DNA from 3 places in the Bacillus sp. BC05(2025) genome. Region 2 is predicted to be linked to each of the others. Evidence: riboswitches for the same ligand, from Rfam matches in the RefSeq annotation. Region 2 holds a riboswitch; each other region holds the start of a gene.
What was found. Region 2 has a riboswitch for S-adenosylmethionine ahead of ACZ76X_RS27410 (ABC transporter permease). Riboswitches for the same ligand answer to the same signal wherever they lie in the genome.
Positions count from the first base shown of each region.

Region 1: it holds a riboswitch for S-adenosylmethionine, as region 2 does, so the genes downstream of both, ACZ76X_RS07355 (YezD family protein) here and ACZ76X_RS27410 (ABC transporter permease) in region 2, are expected to answer to the same signal.
Region 3: it holds a riboswitch for S-adenosylmethionine, as region 2 does, so the genes downstream of both, mtnK (S-methyl-5-thioribose kinase) here and ACZ76X_RS27410 (ABC transporter permease) in region 2, are expected to answer to the same signal.

Region 1 is NZ_JBWYRA010000002.1:293,689-298,060, reverse strand. It holds gene lysA (diaminopimelate decarboxylase) at 118-1,434, shown strand; SAM riboswitch class I at 1,552-1,660, shown strand; gene ACZ76X_RS07355 (YezD family protein) at 1,733-1,876, shown strand; gene ACZ76X_RS07350 (phosphoadenylyl-sulfate reductase) at 1,964-2,668, shown strand; gene sat (sulfate adenylyltransferase) at 2,707-3,843, shown strand; gene cysC (adenylyl-sulfate kinase) at 3,856-4,372, shown strand, end outside.
Region 2 is NZ_JBWYRA010000016.1:59,334-63,705, forward strand. It holds gene ACZ76X_RS27400 (ABC transporter ATP-binding protein) at 1-622, opposite strand, end outside; gene ACZ76X_RS27405 (ABC transporter permease) at 579-1,583, opposite strand; gene ACZ76X_RS27410 (ABC transporter permease) at 1,601-2,518, opposite strand; SAM riboswitch class I at 2,655-2,760, opposite strand; gene ACZ76X_RS27415 (DUF3951 domain-containing protein) at 2,928-3,143, shown strand; gene ACZ76X_RS27420 (hypothetical protein) at 3,160-3,663, opposite strand; gene ACZ76X_RS27425 (hypothetical protein) at 3,938-4,372, shown strand, end outside.
Region 3 is NZ_JBWYRA010000003.1:345,916-350,287, forward strand. It holds gene ACZ76X_RS12575 (aminotransferase class I/II-fold pyridoxal phosphate-dependent enzyme) at 27-1,205, opposite strand; gene ACZ76X_RS12580 (carbon-nitrogen family hydrolase) at 1,220-2,083, shown strand; SAM riboswitch class I at 2,155-2,297, shown strand; gene mtnK (S-methyl-5-thioribose kinase) at 2,388-3,569, shown strand; gene mtnA (S-methyl-5-thioribose-1-phosphate isomerase) at 3,566-4,372, shown strand, end outside.

The DNA of each region.
Region 1 (4,372 bases), on a different contig from region 2:
CCTAATAAGAAACGCGTGTGAACATTGTTCCGCGCGTTTTTTGTCTATCTAAAAGCGTGCTGCAATGAATAGAAGATTGGGGTTATGAGTTTTAGAGGAAATAAGGGAGGAATTCAAATGTATTTACACGGCACAAGCCGAATCAATGGGCAAGGACACTTAGAAATTGGAGGGTGCGATACGACGCAGCTAGCAAAACAATATGGAACACCACTTTATGTATACGATGAAGAGTCAATTCGAGGAAAGTGCCGCGCGTTTCATCGTGCTTTTAAAGAAAGTGGTTTCTCTTATCAAGTAGCATATGCAAGCAAGGCGTTCTTGTGCATGGAGATGTGCCGAGTAGCTCGTGAAGAGAATATGTCATTAGATGTTGTTTCTGGAGGGGAATTATATACTGCACTACAAGCAGGATTTCCGGCATCGCGCATTCATTTTCACGGCAATAACAAAACAGATGAAGAAATTGTGATGGCTCTTCAGGCGAATATTGGTTGTTTTGTCGTAGATAACTTCTTAGAATTAGAAATTTTGCATGATTTAGCAGTGCAACATGGGAAATTTGTGAACATATTAATTCGTGTAACGCCTGGGGTAGAGGCGCACACACATGAATATATTACAACAGGTCAAGATGATTCGAAATTTGGATTTGGCGTGTCAAATGGTCAAGCGATGCAAGCAATTGAGCTTGCTTTACAAAAATCAAATTATAACGTGTTAGGAATTCATTCACATATCGGATCACAAATATTTGAAACAGCCGGCTTTGTGCGAGCGATTGAAGTTCTTCATCAATTTTTAGAAAAAGTGAGAGAGCGAACAAATTATGTAGTAAAAGTGCTAAATGTGGGCGGAGGATTCGGAATACGCTACACAGAGTCAGATACGCCATTAACTCTTGAGACGTATGTGCGAGCTGTAACAAGTGCAGTGAGAGAGCAATTTACAGTATGTAATTATCCCTTGCCAGAAATATGGGTTGAACCAGGCCGTAGTATTGTAGGTGATGCTGGAACGACCCTTTATACAGTTGGATCTGTGAAAGACATTCCTGGTATTCGGAAATATGTATCAGTCGATGGTGGGATGACTGATAATTTAAGGCCTGCTCTATATAACGCTCGTTATGAAGCGATGTTAGCAAATCGAGGGAACGATGAGAATGAGGAAGTTGTTTCGATTGCAGGAAAATGCTGTGAGAGTGGAGATATGTTAATTTGGGATATTAATCTACCGAAAGTTGCCTCTGCGGATTTACTAGCAATTTCTTGTACAGGGGCATACGGGTACTCGATGGCGAATAATTATAATCGGATTCGTAGACCAGCTGTCGTCTTCGCAAAAGGTGGTACGTCACAAATTGTTGTAGAGCGCGAAACATATGAAAATATTATTGGGAACGATCGCATACGTATTAAAGAACTTGTTTAAATGAGGAAAAAGGAGTTGTTCGGAGGGACAATTCCTTTTTTATAAAATAAAATAATTAAAATATATCGGAAAACTAGGATTGAAAAAAATCAGAATTGTGATAAAATACAAATACAAAGCTTATCAAGAGAAGCGGAGGGAACTGGCCCGACGAAGCTCGGCAACCTGCTTATAGAAAGCAAGGTGCTAAATCCAGCAAAATGGAATCCATTTTGAAAGATAAGGTAAAATATATTACCGAACAGTCTTTTCGAAATGGGAAAGATTTTTTTTATGAATAAAAAGGGGGGCTGTTCGCGTGAGTGTACGGGAACATTTTGAGGAAGTATCTGAGAAAATTGAAGCGATGCTTGCTGATATGAAATATGGTTCAATTACAATTGTTGTGCAAGATGGAAAAGTCATTCAATTAGAGAAAAGTGAAAAGGTACGTTTAAAGTAAAAAGCGCTGACTAGAAAAACTAGAGGCGGTTTTAACCTATTTTGATTAGGTTAAAACCGTCTTTTTGCTTTTACAGGGGGAAAAAACATGTTGACGTATGAAACGTGGGAAGAAAATAATGTTTCATTTTCAGAAGAAGATGAAACGAAAGGCGCGCTATCTGTTTTAAGTTGGGCTTATAAAGAATATGAAGGTGAAATTGTATACGCATGTAGCTTCGGAGTGGAAGGGATGGTATTGCTGCATCTTATAAACCAAGTAAATCCATCTGCTAAAGTTGTATTTTTAGATACAAATGTTCATTTTCAAGAAACATATGAATTAATTCAAAAAGTGCGGAGGCAATTTCCTTCATTAAATATTATAGAAAAACAACCGGAACTTACGCTTGATGAACAAGCGAAGTTGCATGGTGAGAAATTATGGGAAAGTAATCCGAATCTTTGTTGTAAGATTAGAAAAATTTTACCGTTAGAAAAATCATTAGCAGCGGAAAAAGCGTGGATATCGGGCTTAAGGAGGGAACAATCAGAAACGCGTAAGCATACAAAGTTTATAAATCAAGATCATCGCTTTCAATCTATTAAAGTTTGTCCGCTCATTCATTGGACATGGAAAGAGGTATGGCGATATGTATACAAACATAGTTTGCCGTATAACCCGCTGCATGATGTTGGATATCCAAGTATTGGGTGTGAGAAGTGTACGTTACCTGTAGGTGAGGGTGGCGATTCGAGAGATGGTAGATGGGCCGGGAAAGTGAAAACTGAATGTGGTCTACATTACCAATAAGATGAATTTGAAAATAAAGCTAAGAGAGGGTATAGAAAATGAGTACAAGAAATGAATTAGTAAATCTTATAGACGAGACATATGATGTATCACAAATTGAAAAAGAAATTGGGCTAGACAACATTGCGTTAAGTGATTTAGAGCTATTAGCAACAGGAGGATATAGCCCGCTTACTGGTTTTTTAGGGAAGAAAGATTATGATTCGGTCGTAGAAACGCTTCGTTTAGCTAATGGGAGGGTTTGGAGTATACCAATTACATTACCAGTAACAGAAGAAGTAGCAGAGAGGCTAATAGCTGGAGAGAAAGTAAAACTTGTTAACGGGGGAAACGTATATGGTGTTATTCAAATAGAAGATATTTTTGTGCCTGATAAGGAAAAAGAAGCGTTACTAGTGTATAAAACGACGGATGAGGCTCATCCAGGAGTGAAAAAATTATATGAACGACCGAACGTTTACGTCGGAGGAGCTATTATTCTTACGAAACGTTTTGAAAGTAATCCATTTCCTTCTTATCATTTAGATCCAATTGAAACGAGAGAAGAATTTAAAAAACGTGGTTGGAAAACAGTAGTCGGATTCCAAACGAGAAATCCTGTACATCGTGCCCATGAATATATTCAAAAATCTGCTCTTGAAATTGTAGATGGCCTCTTTTTAAATCCGCTCGTTGGGGAAACGAAGTCGGACGATATTCCTGCTGATGTAAGAATGGAAAGCTATGAAGTGTTACTTCAAAACTATTATCCGAAAGATCGTGTCTTTTTAGGTGTATTTCCTGCAGCGATGCGTTACGCAGGACCGAGGGAAGCGATATTTCATGCACTAGTCAGAAAGAATTTTGGATGTACCCACTTTATTGTAGGGCGAGATCATGCAGGGGTAGGAGATTATTACGGTACTTATGAAGCGCAAGAAATTTTTACAAACTTTACAGTAGAAGAATTAGGGATTACACCGCTATTTTTTGAACATAGTTTTTATTGCACGAAATGTGAAGCGATGGCTTCGACGAAAACATGCCCGCACGGAAAAGAAGATCATGTCATTTTATCGGGTACGAAAGTAAGAGAATTATTAAGAAACGGTGAGGTTCCGCCAAGTACATTTAGTCGTAAAGAAGTAGTGGAAGTGCTAATTAAAGGCTTGAAAAAAGCAGTAGTAACAGAATAGGGAGAGAACGAGATGGATACGAATATTACTTGGCATACAGCTTCGGTTTCAAAAGATGAGAGAAGAGTGAAGAATGGACATCACAGTTTTGTAATTTGGTTTACTGGTTTATCTGCTTCGGGTAAATCTACAGTAGCAAATGCGGTTGCTCGTAAACTGTTTGAAAAGAATATTGGAAATTATGTGCTGGATGGGGATAACATTCGTCACGGTTTAAATAAAGACTTAGGATTTTCTGAAAGTAATCGCATGGAAAATATAAGACGTATTGGCGAAGTGGCAAAGTTATTTGTAGATCAAGGAACAGTTGTCCTTACAGCATTTATTTCACCATTTCGATTAGACCGCAAACAAGTAAGAGATTTATTAGCGACAGATGAATTTATTGAAATTTTTGTGAAGTGTCCGATTGAAGAGTGTGAGAAACGTGATCCGAAAGGACTTTATAAGAAGGCAAGAAAAGGTGATATTAAGGATTTCACAGGTATTGATTCGCCTTATGAAGAGCCAGCACAAGCGGAATTAATTG
Region 2 (4,372 bases):
TACTCGTGTTTTGTTTTTCTTTTCTCGCTTTGAGCAATCCCATAATTTGCTTTTGAATCGTTACATCTAATGCAGTTGTAGGCTCATCTGCAATAACTAGCTTTGGATGACAAGCAAATGCAATCGCTAAACAAATACGCTGCCTCATTCCTCCACTTAATTGATGTGGGTACTGTTCAAAGCGTTTCTCTGCTTCATGTATTCCTAAATCATTTAATAAGTTAATTGCAATTTCTTTTGCCTCTTTTTTCGATTTCTTTTCGTGGTGCAAAATTACTTCTGTAATTTGTCTTCCCACCTTCATCGTCGGATTTAAAGAGGACAGAGGGTCTTGGAAAATAAACGAAATATCTTTTCCACGAATTTGGTTCCACTCTGATTCTTGTAAATTCGTTAATCCTTGAGATTGGAACAAGATACTTCCATCGTCGATATGAATAGATTCTTGATTTAGTCCGATAATAGATTGTGCTGTAACACTTTTCCCTGAACCACTTTCTCCTACAAGTGCAACAATTTCACCTTCGTTAATAGAAAAGGAAACATGTTTCACAATTGCTTGCTTACTATTCTCTTTTTCAACGGCTAACGTTACGTTTTCTAAAGATAAAAGCTGTCCCATGTTTTTTCTCCTTTCGATTCCGTTTTACAATCTTCGGATCAATTGCATCTTGCAAACCATCACCAATTGCATTAAATGCGAACATGATGAGTGCAATCATCAGCGATGGAAAGAATAGTTGCCACCATTCCCCGCTTAATAATGTCCCAAGCGCATCATTTGTCATTGTCCCCCAGCTTGCTGCTGGTGATTGAACACCAAGTCCGATAAAGCTCAAAAATGATTCTGAGAAAATAGCTGCTGGAATTGTAAATGATAAATTTACGATAATAATCCCTGTTAAATTCGGAATGATATGTCCGTATATAATCTTCATATGCGATGTACCTAATCGCTCCGCTGCAATAACAAATTCTCTTTGTTTTAAAGATAAGACTTGCGCCCTAACAAGGCGTGCCATACCAATCCAACCAGTTAATGCGAGAGCGATTATGATTGTAAAAAGCCCCGGCTTCATAATGATCAGTAGTAAAATAACAATTAATAAATATGGAATACCGTATAATACTTCAATCCCTCGTACGATCCACTCATCCATTAACGTTCCAAGGCGATTACGCCCTCTCACATATCCACTAAAACCTCCGATCAGTACACCAAGCCCTATATCAAGAACGGCCGCTACTAATCCAACTACTAATGAAATTTTCCCACCAGCCCAAGTACGCGCCCATATGTCTCTTCCTAAATCATCGGTTCCAAACCAATGCTCGCTATTAGGAGGTAAATTAGTTGCTTCTTTTACTTGTTCACTCGCAGTAAATGATGTTAAACTTTCGCCAATTAACGAGAAAATAATAATGAGTAATAACGTCACTGCCCCTAGAATTGCTATAGGGTTTGATATAAACTTGCGAAATACTTCCTTCTTTCGGCTAATCGTTTGCTGCTCTTTATTTATTGTTAATTCTTTTTTCTCTTCATTCGTTAATAACTGTTTATTAATTTCATAAGCTCCCATTTAAATATCCCCCCTCCTTATGTAATAGAACGAATACGCGGATCAACAATACGATGAATAATATCTGTAACGAAAATACAAAAAATTAATAATGCACTATAGAAAATTGTCGTTCCCATAATGACCGGATAATCCCGGTTAAAAATGCTATCTACAAAATATTTTCCGAGACCAGGAATTGCAAAAATCTTTTCAATAATGAACGTCCCTGTTAAAAGCCCAGCCATTAACGGCCCTATAAATGTAAGCACTGGAACAATCGCATTTCGAAGGGCATGCCTTATAATAATCTTCTTAATTGGTATCCCTTTCGCTCTCGCTAGCTTAATATAATCACTCTGCAGTACTTCGATCATATTAGAGCGAACAAATCTTGTAATTACTGCAATTGGTCCTAACGCTAATGCGAAGGATGGCAATACCGTATGTTCGAATGTGCCCCAAGACGCTACTGGTAAAAGTTCAAATTGAATAGCAAATACTTGTATAAATAGTGGTGCTAAAATAAAACTTGGAATAGAAATACCGAGAATCGCAAGTAAACTCACACTATAGTCAATTACTTTCCCATGATATAGAGCTGCAAATGTACCTGCGGCAATTCCGACTACTAATGAAATAATAAGTGCTTGTAAACCAATAATCGCTGATGGACCAAATCCTGTCGTTATAATTTCTGATACGCCTTGCCCCGTCGATTGAACGGATTCACCAAAATCAAAATGAACTACACCGTCTAAATAAGCAACATATTGATTCCATAACGGTTCATCAAGGTGATATTTCGCTCTCATATTCTGCACAACTTCTGCCGGAAAGATCTTTGCATCTGATGAAAATGGGTCCCCCGGAATAATATGCATAATTAGAAATGTCACTGTCGTAATAACCCATAGCGTGAACACCATAACTGATAATTTTTTAATTACATACACTGCAATAACCCCCTAAACACATATATTTACTTAGTTTTATGAACGTAATTTTTCCATTACTCCCTTTTCTCTTTTTAGAATACAAAAAGCCTTGATCTTAAAAAATAAGATCAAGGCTTAATAAACAAAGGCCCATCACTTATCTTTCAAGACTTGCTTGCTGGAATTAGCACGGTGTTCCTACTACAGAACCCGCTGCTGAGGTGTCATAGGGCCAGTCCCTCTACCTCTCTGGATAAGTAAATTGCTATATTATTATTTGGTTCAAATTGTATATTTCGAATTATAATTCTGAAAAAATGAAAAGTCAATCAAATTGGATATATTTAGAAAAATCAGTTTTTAATACTTTCATTTATCTATGTCGTATTTCGCTTATAATAAAAAAAGATATGAAAGGAGTTATAAGATGGCCCCCTTACTTCTAGCTACTATAGGATTACCCTTAACAATAATTATACTTGTCATCATCGGCTTCTACAAACTCTTCATCAAAAAGAAAAGTATCACCTCTTTTTATACCCCTTTCGATAATATTACTGGGCAAACTATTTCCGAATTTCACGAAGAACAGAAGATATTAGTATCCGAGGATGAGGACGGAGATGGCAAGAAGAAAAAATAACCTTGCACAGGCAAGGTTATTTTTTCGTTTCTGCTTGAAAACGTTTATAGTATGTCGATGCTGTTGCAAAGTTAATTTCTATATCACGAATCAACGATGAATCTTCTTCTTTAGCTAACTTCTGTAATTTTTTCATCGCTTGTTCCGATTCATTCAAGAAACCAACATATACCTCATGTTCTTGCTCTTTCGACTTCGGAACACGAATTTCTTTTCGTATATGATCAATATCTTCTAACATGCTCGTTGTTACCTTTTGCACATCTTCTTTATATGTAGCCTTCGTTATTTCCTTACCGCCTTTTTCCTTTGCCACTTCAAATAGCTGTAACGCGTTATTAATTTCCTTATTCATTTTCATATCATATTTTTCATGTACTGCACGGTATTCTTTCATCTCTTCGGTTTGTTCTGTAGATTGCTCTACCTTTTCTTTCGGTTCTTTCGTATCTTTATTTCCATTACACCCTGCTAGAAGGAGCATACTTCCCATTACAGCAATACCCAAAACCTTCTTCATCTCTTCTTCTCCTTTTATCTACAACTACTACTCATTATAGTTTCTTTTATCTCCACTTGTTATTATACCGAGAACATCCTACTTTTTACACTTAAGACGACATCGTAACATATATACCAACATGTTTGTCACAGTATCGTCACTTTATACAAATAACTTTTGCACTGCTTTACTACATCACCTTACAAAACCGTAAGCACACATAAAGAACAAACCATGCTAGACTTACATATGCATAACGCAAACATATGTAAGTTTTTAAGGAGAATCATCTATGTACAACACAATGCCTTTTATGGGAGAAGATATTCGTGTCCTTATTCGCGAAAAATCACTTCATATCGAAAATACAAAGAGCCTTCGCCGCGTATTAAAAAAGAAACACGCTCCATTTAAGTTAGCCCAATATTTAAAACAACAACATACAAATCAATTTCATACCATGCTAAATATATCAGATAAATCATTAACAATCGAAATCATTGGTCATGTCTACATTGGAAACTTCGCAGATATCTTAAAAGAAATCCCACGTATACCGAAAATTGCTCCTATTATCGTTAAAAAAGCGTATAAAATTACCGACCATACCGATATTATCGACTGCGGGGAAAAAGAAGTCGATAGTAATCGCTGGGTGTGGGATAAACTTGCTGTTTTATATGATACGATCATGAATAATATGTATGAGGTATTTCAAAGAAATGAA
Region 3 (4,372 bases), on a different contig from region 2:
TTGTCAGATATTTTTCATGTTGTCAATTACTTTTTGAAAAAATTTAATTTATCGATTCGATTAATGGCTTCTCGTAATCTATCTTCTGTATGCAAGAGACCAACGCGGACATACCCTTCACCATGCTCACCAAATCCAACACCAGGAGCAACTGCAACGTGTGCTTTTTCTAGTAAAATATTAGAAAATTGCTCAGAGGTATATCCTTTCGGAACAGGAAGCCATGCAAAAAATGAGCCTGTTGGAATGTCTACATTCCAACCAATTGAGTGACAAGCTGAAATAAGAGCATTTCTGCGAGATTCGTAACGATTTACAAGGTCTATTACGCAAGACTGTGAACTTAATAGTGCTTCGCGAGCAGCGTCTTGAACTGCACCAAAAATACTAACATACATATGATCTTGTAATAAGTTAATCGTTTCAATGACACTTTCATTCCCTACTGCAAAAGCGATACGCCACCCAGCCATATTGAAAGTTTTCGATAGAGTATAAATTTCAATTCCTGTATCTTTGGCACCGTCTGCTTGTAAGAAACTCACGGGTTTTTGACCATCAAATCCAATAGCGCCGTAAGCAAAATCATGAACAACTAATATATTATGTTCATTAGCAAAATGAATGGTTTCTTCAAAGAATGCTTTTGATGCAGTAGCACCAGTAGGATTATTTGGATAGTTTAAAAACATTAATTTTGCTTGTTTCGCAATAGAATCATCAATTTTCGTATAATCTGGTAAAAAATTATTTTCTGCAAGTAGTGGCATTGTTTCAAATGTTGCTTTCGCTAAAGCAACACCTGATAAATAATCTGGATATCCTGGATCGGGAACGAGAATTGTATCACCAGGGTTTGTAAAGCAAACTGGTAATTCTACTAATCCAGCCTTTCCGCCAAACAAAATAGCAACTTCTGTTTTTGGATTTACTACTACATCATATTCACGTTGATAGAATGTTGCCACGGCTTCTTTTAAGCTTTCGTGTCCGCGAAATGGCGGATATTTATGATGAATGGTCTTTTCTGCAGCATCTTGTAAAGCTTTTACGATATGCTGCGGTGTTGGTTGATCCGGATTACCTTGACCTAGATTAATAACATCGTGACCAGCTGCTACAACTTTGTTAACTTTTGCAACAAGTGAAGCGAAAAATTGTGTTGGCAATGATGTTACTATCTCAGAAGGTTGAAATGATTTCATACTTTCCACCTCTTTTGAAAGTTGTTACAATTCTAGTGACAAATGATATAATCTTTCCAGTATTTTGTAAAGAAAAAAATAAGAATGGGGCTGACAAAATGAAAGTCGCATGTATTCAAATGGATATTGTCTTTGGAGATGTAGAAAAAAATATTGAGAATGCTAAAAATAAAATAAGTGAAGCGATGAAAGAAAGACCAGATGTTATTGTTTTACCAGAACTATGGACAACAGGATATGATTTAACGAGACTCTCTGAAATTGCAGATAAGGATGGATTAGAAACGAAAGAAAAGCTGAAAGAATGGTCGAAACAATATGGTGTACATATTGTCGGTGGTTCTATAGCGAAGCAAACAGGGCAAGGTGTTACAAATACAATGTATGTGGTAAGTAATAAAGGAGAACTAGTCAATGAATATAGTAAAGTGCATTTATTTCAGCTTATGGATGAACATAAATATTTAATAGCTGGAAATAGTACGGGTGAATTTAAGTTAGATGATGTAGAGTGCGCTGGGACAATTTGTTATGACATTCGTTTTCCGGAATGGATGCGCGTTCATACTGCTAAAGGTGCAAAAGTTTTATTTGTTGTAGCAGAATGGCCATTAGTTCGTTTAGCACATTGGCGTTTACTATTGCAAGCAAGAGCAGTTGAAAATCAATGTTATGTTGTCGCATGTAATAGGGCAGGAAAGGATCCGAATAATGAGTTTGCCGGTCACTCTTTAATTATCGATCCTTGGGGCGAGGTTGTTGTAGAAGCGGATGAAGAAGAATCCATTTTATTTGGGGAGCTTCATTTTGAGAAAATTAAAGAAGTACGTAAAGGAATTCCAGTTTTTGCAGATCGTCGTCCAGAATTATATAAATAAAATGTTGACAAGTGATTTTTATTCTTGGTATAGTCTTCAACATAAAGTTAAAAATTCAAAAAATTATACAACTCTTATCAAGAGCAGGTGGAGGGATTTGGCCCGATGAAGCCCAGCAACCGACCGTAATACCATTGTGAAATGGGGCGTTTATTTACGCCAAAAGGCACGGTGCTAATTCCAGCAGAAAGTAAAACTTTCTGGCAGATAAGAGGGGAGAAGATAAACTTCAAACCTCTTTCTTAGTGGAAAGAGGTTTTTCTACGTCAGAAAAACCTCTGAATGAAAAAAGGGGGAGAAGACGATGGGATATTATTCATTAACTGAAACGACAGCTATACAATATGCGAAAGAAAATGGTTATTTTGAAAAGAAAGCAAATGTAGTTTGTCATGAAATTGGAGATGGAAATTTAAATTACGTGTTCAAATTAGAGGATGGAGAGAAGTCTATTATAATAAAACAAGCACTGCCATATGCAAAAGTAGTTGGTGAGAGCTGGCCATTGTCTATAAAAAGAGCGACGATTGAAAGTAAGGCACTGCAAATTTTTGCGAAGTATGTGCCGGAATACGTGCCGGTCGTGTACAGTCATGATGAAGAGTTAGCCGTAACAGTCATAGAAGACTTATCAAGACTAACAATTACAAGAAGAGGATTAATAGACGGAGAAGAGTACCCACTACTATCTCAGCATATTGGTCGTTTTTTAGCACATGCTTTATTTTATACCTCAGATTTCGGATTAGAGTCAGAAGAGAAAAGGGTATTAGAAGGTGCATTTGTAAACCCGGACCTTTGCAAAATTACAGAAGATTTAGTGTTTACAGATCCGTTTGGTCATTACGATACGAATGATTATGAGCCGGAATTACAACTAGCGGTTGATGAATTGTGGAGTGATAAAACTTTAAAATTAAAAGTAGCACAATATAAATATAAGTTTTTAACGAGAAAAGAAACACTTATTCATGGTGATTTACATACTGGTAGTATTTTTTCATCACCTTCTGAAACGAAAGTGATTGATCCGGAGTTTGCAACATATGGCCCATTTGGATTTGATCTTGGTCAATTCATTGCAAATCTATTATTAAATGCTCTATCTAGAGAGGAAGAACAGAGAAGTGTGCTATTTTTCCATATTGAGAAAACATGGAGCTATTTCGTAGACACTTTTACGAAGTTATGGATTGGAGAAGGTGTAGAAGCATATACGAAAGAGAAACAATGGTTGCCGATTATTTTGCAAAATATTTTTACGGATGTGGTCGGATTTGCTGGATGTGAGCTTATCCGAAGAACAATTGGCTTAGCACATGTAGCTGATTTAGATGAAATAGCAAATAAAGAAAAGAGAATTCAGGCCAAGAAACAAGCGTTATCCTTAGGTAAAGAACTAATAAAATATGAATCTAAGAACGCCGATATTCAACTGTTCCGAACATTATTTCAACAGACAGTTTCTGGAGGGGTAAAAGCATGAGTACAGTTGTTACTATTCCGAGGTCTGTCAGTTGGAAAGGTGATGCCATTGCAGTATTAAATCAAACAAAGTTGCCGCATAGCACAGAATACAAAACATTAACGACGATTGAAGAGGTATGGAAAAGTATTGTCATGCTAGAAGTAAGAGGAGCACCTGCAATTGGAATTGTAGCTGCATTTGGCTTGGCGCTTGCATCAAAAAAATATACTACTTTACATATTGAAGAATTTCAAAAGAAGTTTAATAGAGATTGTAATTATTTAGGGACGTCACGCCCGACAGCGGTCAATTTATTTTGGGCAATCAATCGTATGAGAGAATCTATTCAAGAAATTACTACAATAAAAGAAGCGCAAAAAATATTAGAAGAAGAAGCGCTTCGTATTCAGCAAGAAGATGAAGCGGTATGCCGGAGTATTGGAGAACATGCATTATCATGCTTTAAAGACGGTGATAACATTTTAACGATTTGTAACGCTGGCAGTATCGCAACTGCTAGATATGGTACTGCATTAGCGCCGTTTTATATTGGGAAAGAAAAAGGTGTACGGTTACATGCGTATGCGTGTGAAACGAGACCGGTTTTACAAGGCGGGCGTTTAACGACTTGGGAATTGAAACAGGCAAATATTGATGTAACACTTATTACAGATAATACGGCAGCTCATGCTATTCAAACGAAGGAAATCAACGCGATTATTGTAGGCGCGGACCGAATTGTCGCAAATGGAGATACGGCAAATAAAATCGGAACAATGAATTTAGCTATATTAGCAAAATATTTCGATATTCCGTTCTAT